One region of the Mesorhizobium sp. L103C119B0 genome, then DNA from elsewhere that is predicted to be linked to it. Evidence: predicted binding sites of a transcription regulator. Region 1 holds the regulator's gene; the other holds the start of a gene.
The links. The regulator PhoB, encoded in region 1, activates phosphate uptake and scavenging genes when phosphate is short. The targets are predictions, from matches to a motif close to TGTCATNNANCTGTCAT.

Region 1 (4,420 bases):
GATGGCTTCCTTGAGCACTTCCATCGAGCCCGAGAACAGGAAATCGGCATTCGGATCCGAGCCAGAGCCCTTTATGAAGACATAGTTGCCTTCGGGCTTCGCCTTGAACACTTCGCGGGCCTGCATGCGGCCGACTTCCTTGTTGTCGAAGGTCAGGTAAAAAACGTCCTTGTTCTCGATCAGGCGGTCATAGCCGACGACCGGAATGCCTTCGTCCAGCGCCTTCTGCACCGCCGGGCCGATGGCCGAGGCGTCCTGCGCCAGGATGATCAGCGAGTTGGCGCCCTGCGAGATCAGGCTTTCGACGTCGGTCAGCTGCTTGCCGGGATTGGACTGCGCGTCGGCCGAAATGTACTTGTCGCCGGCGGCTTCGATCGCCGTTTTCATCGCCGCCTCGTCGGTCTTCCAGCGCTCTTCCTGGAAGTTCGACCACGACACGCCGATGACCTTGTCCTTCGCCTGCGCGACCGACATCAGCGCCAGCGACATGGCGACACCCGCCAGCATGGCGGCTGCAAATCTGTTCATTATAACCCTCCCTGCGCCGCCCACGGCGCGACAAAACCGGCCCGAAGGCCTGCACAAAGAGGCTCCATTTTTTCGAGCCTCGAAAAAACACTGGTTCAATGATAAGGCACTGTCAACATCGATTATGATGGATTCTGATAGCCTTGCCGAATTTTTTCGAGCTCCGCAATAAACAATGACAGGGCTGCCGGCGTCTGCCAATATTTGGCTGGTGCCGTCGAACGCCTTCACTATCATGAGGCGCGAGGAGGCCGGGAGGAAAACAAATGTCGGTTGGGATCCGCCACGACGATCTGCGCCGTCGCAACCGTGCGATGGTGATTTCGGCCGTGCGCCGGGCCGGCCAGCCGTCGCGGACCGAGATTGCGGCGACCACCGGCCTCAGCCATTCGACGATATCGGCAATCTCGTCTGATCTAATTCAAGAAGGCATCCTGATTGAAGGCAAGCCTGGCGAGACCGGCTCGCTGAAACGCGGCCGGCCGCAGGTCGGCCTTGGCCTCAACCCGGAAGCGGCGGCGGTCATGACCGTGGTGCTGTCGCTGAACTTCCTCTCCGTCACCGTCATCGACTATGCCGGCCAGGTGGTCGCGGAAGAACAGCGCCGGCTCGACACGCTGACCATGCCGCGCGACGAGCTGATCGGCGAATGCGTAGCAATCGTCGGGCGGCGTCTCGCGGACCCGGACCTCGATGTCCAGAGCATCGCCCGCATTGCCATGGGCATCCAGGGCATCACCGATTCGCAGGCGCGGGCCATGCTGTGGTCGCCAATCACGCCACTGACCGACATTGCCTTCGCCGACATGTTGGAAGCGGAATTCGGCATTCCTGCCACCATGGAGAACGACTGCAATATGATGGCGGTGGCCCTGCAATGGCGCCAGCCCGAGCGCTACCGCGACAATTTCATCGCGATCCTCTTGTCGCACGGCATCGGCATGGGGCTGGTGCTGAAAGGCGAACTGTTCACCGGCACCCATTCCTCGGGCGGCGAGTTCGGCCACATGATCCACCGTCCGGGCGGCGCGCTCTGCCGCTGCGGGCGGCGCGGCTGCGTCGAGGCCTATGCCGGAAACTACGCCATCTGGCGCAGCGCCAAAATGATGAGCGAAGATGCCGAGCCGGTCGATATCGGCGACGCTGATATGCGCGCACTCGCCGCGCGCGCCCGCGAAACCGATGGCCCGGAGCGCGAAGCCTATCGCAAGGCCGGTGAGGCGCTCGGCTTCGGCCTCGGCAGCCTGTTTGCGCTGATCGACCCGGCGCCTGTCGCCATGGTTGGCGTCAGCGCCGCCGCCTTCGACCTGATCGAGCCGGCATTGCGCGAAGCGATCGCCCAGACCGCCGGCGGCCAGCACTCGAAATCGATCTCCTTCGACACCGAGCCCAACGAGCTGCCGCTGATCCGCGAAGGCTGTGCCATGCGCGCGCTCGGCTTCGTCGATCAGGAGATTTTCGCGCCGGGCATTCAGGCCAAATCCGGCAAGCATGTCGCCTGAATGGCCGGCAACGGCGCGACGCGCAGCATCCTAGTCTTCCCTGATCGCGTAGCCGGCGCCGCGAATGGTACGGATGACATCCGGCATGCGGCCGTTGTTGACCGCTTTGCGTAAGCGCCCGACATGGACGTCGACGGTTCGCTCGTCGATGTAGATCGTCTCGCCCCAGACATTGTCGAGCAGCTGGCTGCGCGAGAACACGCGGCCGGGATGGCGCATCATGAATTCGAGCAGCCGGAACTCGGTCGGTCCGAGCCTGATCTCGCTCTTCTTGCGGTAGACACGGTGCGACTCGCGGTCGAGCACGATGTCGCCGACCTTGAGCACGCTGGACAGCACTTCCGGCTTGGCCCGGCGCAGCAGCGCCTTCACGCGCGCCATGAACTCCGGCGTCGAGAATGGCTTGACCAGATAGTCGTCGGCACCGGTGGACAGGCCGCGCACGCGATCGCTTTCCTCACCGCGCGCGGTCAGCATGATGATCGGCAGCCGCTCGGTTTCGGGCCGCACTCTAAGCCGCCGGCAGAGCTCGATGCCGGAAACAGCGGGCACCATCCAGTCGAGCACCAGGAGATCGGGCACGTTTTCCTGCAGGCGGATCTCGGCCTCGTCGCCGCGTGTCACCACCTCGACGTGATAGCCTTCGGATTCGAGGTTGTAGCGGAGGAGCACGCCTAGCGGCTCCTCGTCCTCCACGACCATGATGCGTGGCGCGATCATAGGCAGTTCACCCTCATCAGGCCGGCGTGGCCATCGCCGTCTCGTCCTGCTTCGGACGATTGGCGGGCAATTGCTGGCCGGTCAGCACATAATACGCATTTTCGGCGATGTTGGTGACATGATCGCCGATGCGCTCAAGATTCTTGGCGCAGAACAAGAGATGCGTGCAGGCGGTGATGTTGCGAGGGTCTTCCATCATGTAGGTCAAGAGCTCACGAAACACGGACGTGTATTTGACGTCGATGCGCTCGTCGTCATTCCTGAGTTTTGCAAGAGCTGCCGCATCGGTGGCGGCATATTCCTCGACGACGCCTTGCACCTGGATCAGCACCAGCTGCGCCATGGCATCGATGGAGTGCGAGAGGTCGCGCGGCGTGACGCTCAAGCCCACGGTGCCGACGCGTTTGGCGATGTTCTTGGCGAGATCGCCGATGCGCTCGAGGTCGCCGGCCATGCGGATCGAGCCGACCACGGCGCGCAGATCGTTGGCCATCGGCTGGCGCTTGGCGATCAGCGTGATGGCGCGGTCGTCCAGTTCGCGCTGGCGCGCATCCATGATGGCGTCGTCGGAAACGACACGCTGTGCCAGCGCATTGTCCGAATTGAGCAGCGCCCTGGTCGAGCCGCTGACCATCGAGCCTGCCAGATCGCCCATGTCGCGGATCAGCTTGCTGATCTGCCCGAGCTCTTCATCGAAGGAGGCGACGGTATGTTCACCCATGATCTTGGTCCTCGTGCCTGAAAATTCACCCGCCGGACGGCTCAGCCGAAGCGGCCGGTAATGTAGTCCTGGGTGCGCTTGTCGTCGGGGTTGGTGAACATCTTGTCGGTGGCGCCCTCCTCGACGAGATAGCCGAGATGGAACATCGCTGTACGCTGCGACACGCGCGCCGCCTGCTGCATCGAGTGGGTGACGATGACGATCGTGTAGTTCTGGCGCAGTTCGTCGATCAGCTCCTCGACACGGGCGGTGGCGATCGGATCGAGCGCCGAGCAGGGCTCGTCCATCAGGATCACCTCCGGCGACACGGCGATGGCGCGCGCGATGCACAGGCGCTGCTGCTGGCCGCCGGACAGGCCGGTGCCGGGCTCCTGCAGGCGGTCCTTGACCTCGTTCCAGATCGCAGCCTTCTTCAGGCTCTGCTCGACGATCTGGTCCATGTCGGACTTGCGCTTGGCCAGCCCATGGATGCGCGGGCCGTAGGCGACGTTCTCGTAGATCGACTTCGGGAACGGGTTGGGTTTCTGGAACACCATGCCGACGCGGGCGCGCAGTTCGACGACATCGATGTTCTTGTCGTAGATGTCGTCTTCATCGAGCGTGATCTTGCCGGTCACCCGCGCCGAATCGATGGTGTCGTTCATGCGGTTGAGGCAGCGCAGGAAGGTCGACTTGCCGCAGCCGGACGGGCCGATCAGCGCCGTCACCTGGTTCTGGCGGACGTCGAGATTGACGTCGAACAACGCCTGCTTCTCGCCGTAGAAGACGCCGACCTTGTCGCCGCGCATCTTGATGACTTCGTTCGACTTGGCGTTCATTTTGTCGCCCACTGCATTCTCAAGGGACTGTTCGGTCATGATGTTCATACCAAATTGCCTTTTTTCTACCAGCGCCGCTCGAACCGGCGCCGAAGCACGATCGCGGTGATGTTCATGGCCATGAGGAAGAC
Region 2 (4,420 bases), on a different contig from region 1:
AAGAGCCTGCATAGGTGAACACCTTGCCGCCGCCGAGATCGAAGATAGCGCTGGCCGACGATCCCTGCCGGTACCAGGAATTCGCCGGCTCCCATTCCTGGCAAAAGACGCCGGCGGGATCGCCTGCGACCATGTAGCGGGCGGCGTCGAATGTGTGGATCGCCATGTCGAGCAAAAGCACATGCGCCATCTCCTCGCGAAAGCCGCCGAAATGCGGCGCGACGAAGAAATCGGCATGGATGCTGGTTGGCTTGCCGATGGCGCCGGAGTCGAGAAAGCGCCTGATGCGCCGGACATTGGCGACGTAGCGGCGGTTCTGCACGACCGCATGGATACGCCCCGCGTTACGTGCCGCATCGACGATGGCGCGCGCATTTTCCGGAGTATCGGCCAGCGGCTTTTCCGTCAGCAGATGGCAATTATGGGCAAAGGCGGCAAAGGCGACATCACGCCGGGCGGCTGGAACCACGACATCGAACACCGCGTCGGGCCTGGTCTGGTCGAGCACCGCGTCGAGGCTGGTGCCGATTACCGCGCCGTCGAGCCCGTATTCGCGCGCCCTCGCCTTCGCCCGTTCTGCGTCGAGATCGACCAAGCCGACAATGGCCAGCCCGTCGATCTGCCTCGCGGCATCGAGCCAGGCCTTGCTCATCGCACCACAGCCGACGAGGACGGCATTCATCATCCGGCATTCCTCCCGTCCGGTCCCTCCAGACCGAATGTCACGGCATTTCCGGCACCACCGTAAACGTTTCTCCGTAAACGTTTACGAGAACACACCCGATGGCGTAGAATGTCAATCGGCTGCCAGCGAAAATCATCCCGAAGCCTTGGCCTGGGCGGCAGCCGGTGCTAGCCAAGACAGGGGGAGAACTGTCCTTGGCGTCCAGCATCCATGACCTTGCGCGTCACCTGAACATTTCGATCGGCACCGTGTCGCGGGCGCTGAACGGCCGCGCCGACGTCAATGCCGACACCCGCCAGCGCGTGCTCGCCGCCGCCAAGCAATTGAACTATTCGCCCAACCAGTCCGGCCGCAGTCTGCGGCAAGGCACCACCCATTCGATCGCCTTCATGCTGCAGCCGCATCCGGGCGACCAGCAATATGGCGAACCCTTCTTCATCCCGTTCCTGATCGGTCTGCAGGGCCGACTGGCCGAGGATGACCTGGATCTGATGGTCGTCATGGGCGAGCCCGGCCAATATCAGCAGGAGAGGCTGCGCCGCGTGGTTGAGACGCGCCGAGCCGACGCGGTCGTGTTGGCCAATACACGGCGGGAAGACGATCGGATCGACTATCTCAGCAAGGCTGGCTTTCCCTTCGCCACGCTTGGCCGAAGTCAATCCGGCGACGACACCTATCCTTCGCTCGATATCGATTTCGAGAGGGCGGGTGATGAAGCCGTCGACCGGCTGGTCGCGCGCGGCCACCGCCGCATTGCCGCCATCCGCCCTTCGCTGGATCTCAACTTCGGCTACCTGTTCCTCGACGGCTACCGCAAGGCGCTGGGGCGGCATGGCATCGAAGTCGACCCCGGCCTGATCGCCGACGGCTTCATCAACGAGGCCGGAGGCTACCAGGTGACGCCGCGCGTGATGCTCTCCAAGGACCGGCCCACAGCCATCATCTTCAACAATGACGCAATGGCGCTCGGCGGCTGCAAGGCACTGGCCGAGATGGGCATCAGGCCCGGCCACGACATCGCGGTGATCGTCATCGTCGACACGCCGCTCTGCCGTTATTTCTCGCCGGCGCTGACCGCCTTCCGTCCGTCGCTGGAGCCGATGGGCCGGCGGCTGGCCGAAATGCTGCTGGCCTCGCTTCCCGCCTTTGCCGGCCCGGAAGGTCCGCGCATCATCCGCGAAGTCTGGCCGCTGGAACTGATCGCCCGCGACAGCGATTGATCATTGCGCTCTTCCCTCTCTACAAGGGAGAAGGAAGAGGCCCTCTCTGTCACGCAAGTATCATGTTCGCGTCCTAGACCGCTTTGCGAGAGGGCGACATCGTCGATGCGATGCGGTGGCCCCTTTGCGCCGCTCAAGGCTTGTCACAAAAAGGATCTCCATGAAAATCTCGCACCGAACCGTGTCGCTCGGCGCCGCGCTGGCGCTGTTTACCGCCCTGACCCCTGCCCTTGCCGACAGCACCGCCACCGTTGGCGGCTTCGTCAACAAGGGCCTGGTCGGCGTCGGCCGCATCCCGGCCGATCAGAAGGACAAGTTCGGCGAGACCTTCGGCTCCGGCTCCGGCATGTCCATCGACGCCGCAAGCTGGACCCGTGGCGCGGACGGCTACAAGGGCTCGCTCTGGTTGCTGCCGGACCGTGGCTACAATGTCGTCGGCACCACCGATTACCGGCCGCGCCTCAACACTATTCGCATCGAGTTCACGCCGACCGCACTGGGCGCCACGCCCACCTCCGGCCAGGAACAGACAGGCGTCAAGGCGACGCTTGCCGATTCCCTGCTCCTCACCGACGACAAGGGCGCTGACGCCACCGGCCTCGATCCGCTCAACGGCGTGCGCGCGGCCAATGGCGACCTGCCGATCCTGCCCGAGGCCAATGGCAAGCTGGCGCTCGACAATGAGGCGATCGCGCGGCTGCCCGACGGCACCATGTTCATCTCTGACGAATACGGCCCCAACATCTACCGCTTCTCGGCCGACGGCCATCTTTTGTCGGCAACGCAGCCGCCCGCCGCTTTGGTGCCGATGCGCAAGGGCGCGCCGAACTTCGCCTCCGACAATCCGGGCCCCGGTGCAGCCGAACCCGATCCGAAGGATCCCGAAACCGGCCGCCAGAACAATCAAGGCCTCGAAGGCATGGCGCTGACGCCGGACGGCAAGTCGCTGATCACTGTGCTGCAGTCGGCGCCCCGCCAGGATGGCGGCGATTCGCCCGCGACGCGCCAGAACACCCGCGCGCTGGTCTACGACGCCTCCGACCCGGCCCATCTCAAGCTGGTGCATGAATATGCCGTGCCGCTGCCGGTGTTCAAGGACGCCAAGGACAAGACCAAGGTCGCCGCGCAGAGCGAAATCGTGGCGCTGTCCGACAAGACCTTCCTGATGCTGGCGCGCGACAGCGGAAACGGCCAGGGGGTGAAGGGCGATACTTCGCTGCTGCGCCAGATTTTCGTCGTCGACGTCTCTGGCGCCACCGACATTGCCGGCGGCGCCTTCGATGCCGCCGACAAGCCGCTGGCGCCCAAGGGCGTGCTCGACCCCTCGGTGACGCCGGCCAAGCTGACGCCGTTCATCGACATCAACGACAACAAGGAACTCGGCCGTTTCGGCCTGCATGACGGCAAGCCCAACGACAAGAACAATCTGTCGGAGAAGTGGGAAGCAATGTCGGTGGTCAGCGTGCTCGATCCGGCGCTGCCCGACGACTATTTCCTGTTCGTCGGCAACGATAACGACTTTCTCACCGAGGACGGTTTTCAGGTCGGCGCGCCCTACAAGGCCGAAGACGGCGCCGATGTCGATACCATGTTCCTGGTCTATCAGGTCACGCTTCCGGGCCTCGCCAAGAAGTAGCCGTATACGGAGAGGCGGACGCGCCCGGCGCGTCCGCCTCTAACCGTTTGTCGGCGATCAGCGATGCCGTGAAGGCACCTATTTCAAAATCTCCGCATCCCTTGGCACGCCGGCATCGATCGGCTCGGCGGTCCGGCTTGACACAGCCATGATCTTGCCCGCGGCCGACAGGTTCGGGCGCACATAGACCTGGGCTACGCCGTTGACCCGGCTGTAGAGGTCGATGATGTCCTGGTTCATGAAGCGCACGCAGCCTGACGACGCGTTCTTGCCGATGGAATCCCATTCCGGCGTGCCGTGCAGCCGGTACATCGTGTCCTTGCCGTCGCGGAACAGATAGAGCGCGCGCGCACCGAGCGGGCTCTGCGGTCCGGGCGGCATGCCGTCCTTGTATTTCGCCAGTTCCGGCCGGCGCTGGATCATTTCGGGCGGCGGCGTCCACACCGGCCATTTCTTGCGCGCCTGGATCACGGCGCTGCCGGTCCAGCCAAACCCGGCCTTGCCGAGGCTGACGCCATAGCGCATTGCCTTGCCGCCGTCGCGCACCAGATAGAGAAAATGCTCGGATGTATCGACGACGATCGTGCCGGGTTTTTCGCCGGTCGGATCGTCCACGATCTGGCGCACGAATTTCGGATCGAGCTTGGCGACGGGGATTGCCGGCAATGAAAAGCCCTCATCGACGCGCGCCGAATACATGGTGGCGGCATCGCCGAAAGCGGGCTCGGGTGCGGGTGCCGGCGCCGGCGTCGGCGGTACTGCCACATCAGTGGTTGTGCAGGCCGAAAGTGCCATGGCAGCGGCACCCAAAGCGGATGCTCCCAGAAACGCGCGCCTATTCAGGCGCTCGGAAAATAATGGATTGTCGGACATGATCCC

Region 2: the regulator PhoB is predicted to act here: its motif matches at 1,953-1,969, upstream of X728_RS140185 (esterase-like activity of phytase family protein).

Annotation. Positions count from the first base shown of each region.
Region 1 covers NZ_AYXE01000010.1:57,367-61,786, forward strand. The annotation lists gene xylF (D-xylose ABC transporter substrate-binding protein) at 1-528, opposite strand, end outside; gene X728_RS148755 (ROK family protein) at 795-2,030, shown strand; gene phoB (phosphate regulon transcriptional regulator PhoB) at 2,061-2,750, opposite strand; gene phoU (phosphate signaling complex protein PhoU) at 2,767-3,471, opposite strand; gene pstB (phosphate ABC transporter ATP-binding protein PstB) at 3,513-4,337, opposite strand; gene pstA (phosphate ABC transporter permease PstA) at 4,355-4,420, opposite strand, start outside.
Region 2 covers NZ_AYXE01000022.1:19,444-23,863, reverse strand. The annotation lists gene X728_RS140175 (Gfo/Idh/MocA family oxidoreductase) at 1-685, opposite strand, end outside; gene X728_RS140180 (LacI family DNA-binding transcriptional regulator) at 880-1,905, shown strand; gene X728_RS140185 (esterase-like activity of phytase family protein) at 2,066-3,541, shown strand; gene X728_RS140190 (L,D-transpeptidase) at 3,620-4,414, opposite strand.